DNA from 2 places in the Acetobacterium sp. KB-1 genome. Region 1 is predicted to be linked to the other one. Evidence: riboswitches for the same ligand, from Rfam matches in the RefSeq annotation. Region 1 holds a riboswitch; the other holds the start of a gene.
What was found. A riboswitch is a leader RNA that binds a small molecule or an ion and turns the genes downstream of it on or off. The one in region 1 is predicted to bind cyclic di-GMP.

Region 1 (4,436 bases):
TTGATTTGACTTCCTATATTCGGATTCATCTAGTACATCATCCAGTTTTATTGAAACAATGGTTCCAGTTTTAATATTTCTTATATAGTTTGTCGTCATCTCGTATGATGAAAAACTTTGATAGCTAAGGTACTGATTCGATAAAACAACCTTATTCAAATTACTTGCATATGCTGATTCAAGGATTGAATCACCATAATGTGTTGTATTGCATTTCAGTAAAGTTGGAGTAATTCCCAATATGCTCTTCAAGACTAGGTTAGCCCTGCATAAATCTTCAATCTGTTCCTGCTGTGAAAGATTCATAATGTCTTTTGATCCGGAAAGTGTGTAGTTACCAACCATTTGATTATTTGTAACAATATTCTTCACAGCTTCACCATCTTCTGCAGCTTCTATTCCCGAAACAAAAAATGTTCCATTCATTTTATTTTCATTCAGTAAAACAATAATTTTATCCATTGTTTCCCGGTCTGAAAGACCGTCAAAGGTTAGTGCTATGACACCATTATTTGTTTCTGTACCTACTATAATGTCGGCTTTCTGACGATCATTGCTTAATCTGGTTAAAGCGTCATCAATCTCTTTTGAAGCATCATACTGAATTTTATTTACGATCATTTCACTTATCAGAGTACTTGAATCTTTAAAAAGAAAGTAAAATACTAAGGTAAGTAATAAGATCAGGAAAACTGCTACACTTATGATTTTAATCCCATTTCCAACATTTCGAAAGCTTTTCAAACTCAATCCCCTTTATCTACAGATTCCAATACTGAAAGCCAAAGTTTTCAGCCTCTTTTTTATTGAATATACTTTTTATATCAATCAATACTTTACCAGCAGTTTCAATTTTGCGATACATCTTTTTAACTTCATTCAGGGAAAGACACTTAAAATCATCATGTGCAACTGCGAAAACAATACAATCAGCATCACTTATCTGATCAACATCAACCAAACAACATTGATACTCTTTATATACTTCTTCCTTATCTGCAGTTGGATCGCATATCATTGGATTTAAATAATACCCTTTTAATAATTCAATAATATCCCATACTTTTGAGTTTCTTAAATCTTTGCAATTCTCTTTAAACGTAATACCTAAAACATAGATATTTGTCTCTTTGATACTAATATCCGCTTTAATTAATTGTCTAAATACTGCTTCAACAACAAACTTGCTCATATCATCATTGATTCTTCTTCCAGCAGATATAATTTGTGAATTATAGCCAAGTTTTTCTGCTTCATATATAAAATAATATGGATCTATGCCAATACAATGCCCCCCAACTAGGCCAGGGTAAAAATTCAGTGCATTCCATTTTGTGTTCATTGCTTTGATGACGTCCTCAGTATTTATATTCATATGATCAAAGATCATTGCTAATTCATTCATAAATGCAATATTTATATCTCTTTGTGCATTTTCAGCAATTTTAGCCGCTTCTGCTACCTTGATAGATTCAGCCTCAAAAATATCTGCTTCCACTACCAATCGATATACATTAGCAATTATTTGGCGCGTTTCAATATCTAATCCAGCAACAATTTTGGGTATGTTTTTTAGTCGATGTTGCTTATCTCCCGGGTTGATTCGTTCAGGCGAATAACCGACTGAAAAGTCAATTCCCGGAATCAAGCCTGATTCCTGTTGTAATATTGGTATACAGATATCTTCGGTAACTCCCGGATAAACTGTAGACTCAAAGACAATTATGGTATCTTTCTTCATATATCTACCAACCATTTTACTTGCCTCAATCACCGGATTTAGATCTGGCCTTTTATCTTGAAAAATTGGTGTTGGAACTGTAATAATAATGAATTTAGCATTTGCAATACATTTTTCGTCACATGTAAAATCTAATGCTGTCTTTTTTATTCGCTCATTTCCGACTTCATTTGTCGGGTCAATTCCGTTTTTATACTTGTCAATTTTAGTTTTATCAATATCAAAGCCGATAACATCAACCTTCTCCGAAAATCCAATCGCCAAGGGGATTCCTACGTAACCAAGGCCAACAACAAGAATTTTCTCCTTCTTTTGACAAATTTCCTCAAATATGCCCATAAATACCTCTTTCATATATTTGTAATAGACTTAAACTGCTGCAAATAACAATTGCGAACAAAAAAAAAGCTACCATAATTATGGTAGCTAGACTATCATAGTCGCACAATTACATGCGACTTTAGACTCTATGCTTTGCGTCTTCAACTTTCGTTAAGTTTGCCTTTACTTAATATCACACTATGCAATTCTTGGAGCAATTAATAATAGCATGAGCATTTACAAATTGTCAATATAATTTTGAATAATATTACAACTACATTACAAAATATCTTTTTCCGTTACTATTTAGGAAATTACAGCCTATTATTCTTTAACCGTTAGTAAACATCTTAATTTGTCAAACCCGTTTAAAGTGTTTGTTTATAAGCTTCACACTTCTTCTCCACAATCTCCTCAAACCGTTCATTATAAGTCCTCACGTCCTTAACCGTAAAGACCTTTCTGATATTATCGGTAACTGGATCATAGAGGTTTCCCGTTGCTCCGGCTCCGATACCGATAGTAGACTGGCATTCAGCCATCATCAGAATATTATAAATCCCTTCATGTCCCGGCTTTGCATACCCCGTATTCTCACTGTTATCTCTGGTGTATTTTAAACGATACAGATAATAGGGTTCAAAACCTTCACCACTTAAACGGCTCTTCACCGCCTGATAAAAGCCTTCACCATAGCCCTCTTTAACGACAATCCCGTTTTGATCTTTGATTCTGGAGCCCTTTTTAATCGATAGATTATGGATCGTTATATTTTCTGGTGCAAGTGCAATAACAGCGTCCAGTGATCGTAAAAAATCATCCGGTGTTTCATTTCCCAATCCCACAATCAGATCCATGTTCAAGGTTTTAAAGCCGAAGGATTTGACGAGTGCTACCTGTTTCTCGATCAGTCCGGCTTCCCATGGTCTTCCCACACTTTGCAACGTTTGCGGATTCATCGATTGGGGATTGAGACAAAGCCGCTCCACGCCATGATCTTTTGCAACCTTTAGCTTATCTCGGTTAATGGTTTCTGGTCGCCCTGCTTCTAAGGTATATTCTCTGAGATGGGATAAATCAAGGGATTCTTCCAACGATGACATCAGCGCATCCAACTGAATGGCGCTTAACACCGTCGGCGTTCCACCACCAATATATAAAGTATCAATCCGTAAATCTGAAGCGCTTAGTATTTCGCCAGTTTTTTTTATTTCAACAAGCAAATGATCAAAGTACTGTTCAAGATTTTCACCCTTTTTGTCGACGATCGTGGATACAAAGGAGCAATAATCGCATTTGGACGGACAAAGCGGAATCCCCACATATAGACTAATCAGGTGAGAATTTGCACACGCTTGTACAGCGGGAATAAAATCAGCTTGTTTTTTTGCAATCCGCATCAATAAGTCCGTGCGGTCACGACTGACCCGATAGTATTTTCTGAATCGATTGTTGATTTCTGTTGGACTCCACCCTTGTTTTACATACTTTTGCACCATTTTAACGGGTTTGATTCCTGTTAATGTTCCCCACTGCAGCTGCCTGTCAAAATACTCAGATAAAAAATCATAAAGAAACCCCTTGTAAATACTATTTTCAAGAGGATCATCACTGTTATTAACTTGAAAGGCCCGAGTTAATGTTTTTCCATCGTCCCATGTCAGGGTCAGAATGACTTGATTCCCCCGCTTTCTTTGAGATAATACACCATCAGCAGCTCCCGATACGACGTTTTTTACGCCTGGGTCAAAGGCCTGATATAATTCGTGGAAATAATACTCCAATTCCGGTCGTTCTAAATCAAAGCGAAGTACTCTCATCGGCTCTCTAAAAACGCCCCTTTAAAAAAGGATTGTTCGTTTTTTCGTACCCAATGGTCGTATTCTCGCCATGTCCCGGCAATACAGTGGTTGCATCGTCCAGAACAAACAATTTTGATTTAATTCCATTTAGCAATTCATTCAAATCACCATCGGCAAAGTCAGTCCGACCAATGGAGGTATTAAAAAGGGTATCTCCGGCAAAAAGCTGATCCTCTGCCAGAAGACAGATACCGCCCTTTGAGTGGCCTGGTGTATGAATCACCCGGAAAGCAATATTACCTAAGGTAATGGTCTCATTTTCATTTAAAAAACCATCAGCCGGTTCCAATATCATCGACATGCCTGCCAGAACCGAAAGGTTACGTCGCGGATCAATAAGACAATCAGCATCATTTTCATGAATGAGAACCTTGGCACCGGTTAACTTTTTAATCTGATTGACACCACCAAGATGGTCAAAATGACCGTGAGTCAGCAAAATATAATTCACCTTCAGTTTGTTTTCATTAATGATATCAGATATCCGCTGATCCTCAAACCCGGGATCAATG
Region 2 (4,436 bases), 1.2 Mb from region 1:
CCGGGGATCAAAACCGAAATATTAGGATTCTCAGCCACCCATCGGAGGGCATAATCGGCATTCATAAAGGCGCCGCCAGCGAGCGGTTTCATAATGATGACCCCCACATTGCTAAGCTTTGCTTTTTCAAAAAGAGGGGCGCCACGGTTTTCAACGATATTATAGGGAAACTGAATGGTTTCAAAACGATCATCTTCCAGTGCCCGTTCTAACACCTCATAACTGTGAGAGGTGATCCCGATATGTTTAATCAATCCCTGTTTTTTACAGTCGGCCAATGCGTCATAACCGCCCCCCGGCCCCATGATGGTTTCATAGGCGGCCATGGTTTTGGCATTATGAAACTGGTAGAGATCGATGGAATCGGTTTGGAGATCGCAAAGACTGGCTTTTACATCGGCGATGACATCATCGTAGCGAAGCTGCGGCGTTTTGGTGGCCAGAAAAAAATGTTCCCGACCCCATTGTTTAAGGGCTTCCCCAATCATTTTTTCACTATTTGTGTAAGCTCTGGCTGTGTCAATGAAATTGACGCCTTCTTCAATCAGGTTTTCAATGATCTCATCGACTTCCCATTGGTTACAGCGTTGAATTGGAATACCACCAAACCCAATAAGGGACACTTCTAATCCGGTTCTTCCCAATAGTCGCGTTTCCATTTTACACCTCTTCTTTTCTTGATTTTGCTTATTTTAACATATCAAATAAAAAAAGTCACCTCTTATGAAGGTGATGACAGAAGATTCGCCAAATTTCAACATTCTTTCAGAATGACGGAGAGACATCATTTGACACGCTATTCCGTAATGTAGTAAAATGAAAATACATCTCAATCGTATTAGAAAGAAGGTAAAGAAATGAGTATTCAGTTCGATTTCTCTTATGCAAATATAGACGCCAGTGAATTTGAAAGTCGGTTTGACCAGTTAACGACGGTCAATGATCAATTAATGAATAAAACCGGGGTCGGTAATGAATTCCTTGGTTGGGTTGACTATCCGGTAAAATATGATCATGACGAATTTGCCCGCATCAAAGCGGCGGCAAAAAAAATTAAGGAGCGCTGTGATGCCTTGGTTGTTATTGGTATCGGGGGATCTTACCTGGGTTCCAAGGCAGTGATATCGGCATTGACCAGTCCTTTTTATAATGAAGAACCACGAGGCATGCGAAAGGCACCTAAAATTTATTTTGCCGGACAGAATATCAGCGGAAAATATTTAGAAAATCTGTTGGCGTTACTAAAGGATCAGGAAGTCTGTGTCAATGTGATTTCAAAATCCGGTACAACCACGGAACCCGCGATGGCGTTCCGCTTTTTTAAGAAATTTCTGGAAGAAAAATATGGCAAAGATGAAGCGAAGGAACGCATTTTTGTCACAACGGATCAGGCTAAAGGGGCACTAAAGTTTATGGCCGACGAAGAAGGCTATGAGACCTTTGTAATTCCCGATGATGTGGGCGGGCGTTACTCGGTTTATACCGCGGTCGGTTTGCTTCCCATCGCTGCGGCTGGAATTGATATTGATGCGTTGATGGAGGGGGGAAGATCCGGTTATGAGGATTATAATAAACCAGAGTTTGAAAAAAACCCCTGTTTTCAATATGCGTTGTATCGGAATGTTCTTTATAATCGGGGTAAAAATATTGAAATTTTAGTCGATTACGATCCCTCGCTGGAGTATCTGGCTGAGTGGTGGAAACAATTATTTGGTGAAAGTGACGGAAAAGATGGCAAGGGTCTCTTCCCGGCCTCGGTTCATTTTTCCACAGACCTTCACTCGCTGGGCCAAATGATCCAGGATGGCCCGAAGAATCATTTTGAGACGGTGATTGTCATTGACGATGATCAATCGGATATCAAAGTTTTTAACGATGAAAAAAACCTCGAAGGACTCAATTACCTGACCGGTTGGGAAATCGATGCGGTGAATGAAAAAGCCTTTATGGGGACATTATTGGCACATGTAGATGGCGGCGTCCCGAATGGGGTTATTCATCTAAAAAAACTGGATGCTTTTCACATTGGCAAGCTGATTTACTTTTTCAAGAAGGCCTGTGGTTTAAACGGCTATCTGTTAGGGGTAAATCCCTTTGATCAACCAGGGGTAGAAGCGTATAAGAAAAATATGTTTGCGCTACTCCATAAACCGGGATATGAAGAGTTGACAAAAGAACTGGAAAAACGTTTTTAAGGCGGTCAAGTTATTTTGTTTAAATGCGGCAGAGTGAAAATAAAGTAAAAAAAGTTTAACAAGGAACGCAAGACATAATGTTACAATTATGATACAATATCGAAAAATCTAATACAAAATATCTATAACCTCTGCAGATTAAGAAGCATAATTTATGAAATTTGCAGTTGGAATAGAAAAAATACGGAATTAAAGGGCAAAACTGTTGTGAAATAGTGACGCAAAGCTAAAGGGACTTTTATAAGTTAGCCAGTTACTCAATTAGATTTGACAATTTAGGAGGTAGCGGTGAAGACTTATAACGAAAAAAAGTTATTAATCCTCAGCTTTGCGTTGTTTTTTTTGGTCATGATGGTTTTTATAGTTCACTCAGTTTCTTTTTTTCAGCTTTCTGATCAGGCGATTTTTGGTATTCTGTTTTATAGTTTTTCGTTTATAGGCATTTTTTTTATCAGCCTGACCAGCAATTATTTTGTTTTCAAGCTTAAGAAAGAAATCTTAAAATTAAAGCGGATGCAGGATGTTGACTTTTTGACGGGCTGTCCCAATTGGATCAAGTTTAAACGCGACGTCGAAACGCTCGTTAAAAAAGACCAGACCCAACCCTATGCCATGATCATTTTTGATGTCGATAAGTTCAAGGCGATCAATGATTTATACGGCGATCAGACAGGTAATGAGGTTCTGACGGCAATTGCCCGGATTTTAGAAGAACACCTTGAAACAAATGAGTTGTTTTCGAGAATCGCAACCGACAATTTTAGTGTTTTAATGAAATATAAAGGTTACGGGCAGTTTTCTCAGCGGGTCGAAAAACTGATTCACGAGATTAGTGGCTATTCTCCCAAGTTTATCATTGGTATTTCGATGGGCATTTATCTCATTGAGGAAGACAGGGATATCCATACCCTTAGCGATCGGGCCAATATGGCCAAACGTTCGATAAAGGATAACTCCCAGGTGAGTTACGCCTTTTATGATGACGGGATGCGTCACAGCATGATGATTGAGAACGCGATTGAAAATAGAATGGAAATGGCCTTGCGTAATCGTGAGTTTGAAGTATATCTTCAGCCTAAGTATTTGTTTTCAGATGAGCACATAATCGGCGCAGAGGCGTTGGTGCGGTGGAATGATCCTAAACGGGGCATCTTGCCGCCCAATGATTTTATTCCCCTGTTCGAGAAAAATGGGTTTGTGAAAAAAATCGATACCTATATGTTTGAAGAAGTGTGTAAACTGCTGCAAAAATGGAAAAAGGAAATGGATCAACTGACAAATATGATTATTTCGGTTAATTTTTCCCGGCTCCACCTGGAAAATACGTTATTGCCGGAGGAATTGCTGGCCATTGCCAATCGCTATCACATCGATCCGAAGATGATTGAAATTGAATTAACGGAAGGAACTGTTTTTGACAATGAAAATCAGATGGTTGCGATTATGAACCATTTAAAGGCTTCCGGGTTTCATATTTCGATTGATGACTTTGGACGAGCCTATTCATCGCTCAATACCCTTAAAAATCTGCCGGCAGATATTTTAAAGCTCGATAAAGCTTTTTTTACCGAAGATAATGCGCGGGGAAAAAAGATTATTACCAGTATGTTGAATATGGCTAAGGATTTAGATCTGATCACGGTTGCCGAAGGGGTTGAGACTCAGGAACAGGTCGATTTCTTAAAAGAAAAAGGTTGCGATATTGCTCAGGGTTTCTTTTATGCCAAACCCATGAATGTCATTGAATTTGAAGATTTTGTCAATAAAAAACTGAAATCGGCTTAGGCTGATTTCAGTTTTTTGAGGTGTTGGCGTTTTATTGATGTTAAGAAAGTGTTTTACAAAAAAATGTTCTTACTCGGATGCATTTTCGAAATTAAGACCACCACAGGTGATATCGGCAAAAACGGAAAGAGCTACCGAATGATCGGGGTCCACACAAACCGTATTGTCGGCAATGCCGCCAAATTTACAGGTATCAACAATTTTTAATTTAAAATTATCGGGAACGATGATGTTCAGACCGCCGCTGATGATACTGATATCCATGCGATAATGGTCTTTTTTAGTAACGACATCTGAAAAGTCAAGCTGCATGCCGCCAAAGAAAGCTCCGATTTTTGTATCCTGCATGGTCTGATCCCGATAATCTTTCATTTTTCCGCCGTACAGAACGGTTTCATCCAAGGAGTCAGCACTGTTGTCAAGGCTCGCTTCAAATTCCTTGCCTTTTTTGATCAC

Region 2: it holds a riboswitch for cyclic di-GMP, as region 1 does, so the genes downstream of both, DOZ58_RS06625 (bifunctional diguanylate cyclase/phosphodiesterase) here and DOZ58_RS01070 (nucleotide sugar dehydrogenase) in region 1, are expected to answer to the same signal.

The regions. Positions count from the first base shown of each region.
Region 1 is NZ_CP030040.1:222,886-227,321, reverse strand. Features, by position in the region: gene DOZ58_RS01075 (polysaccharide deacetylase family protein) at 1-744, opposite strand, end outside; gene DOZ58_RS01070 (nucleotide sugar dehydrogenase) at 761-2,080, opposite strand; cyclic di-GMP riboswitch class I at 2,160-2,254, opposite strand; gene hemZ (coproporphyrinogen dehydrogenase HemZ) at 2,431-3,882, opposite strand; gene DOZ58_RS01060 (MBL fold metallo-hydrolase) at 3,890-4,436, opposite strand, start outside.
Region 2 is NZ_CP030040.1:1,438,185-1,442,620, reverse strand. Features, by position in the region: gene DOZ58_RS06635 (aldo/keto reductase) at 1-659, opposite strand, end outside; gene DOZ58_RS06630 (glucose-6-phosphate isomerase) at 858-2,195, shown strand; cyclic di-GMP riboswitch class I at 2,381-2,456, shown strand; gene DOZ58_RS06625 (bifunctional diguanylate cyclase/phosphodiesterase) at 2,484-3,980, shown strand; gene DOZ58_RS06620 (LiaF domain-containing protein) at 4,050-4,436, opposite strand, start outside.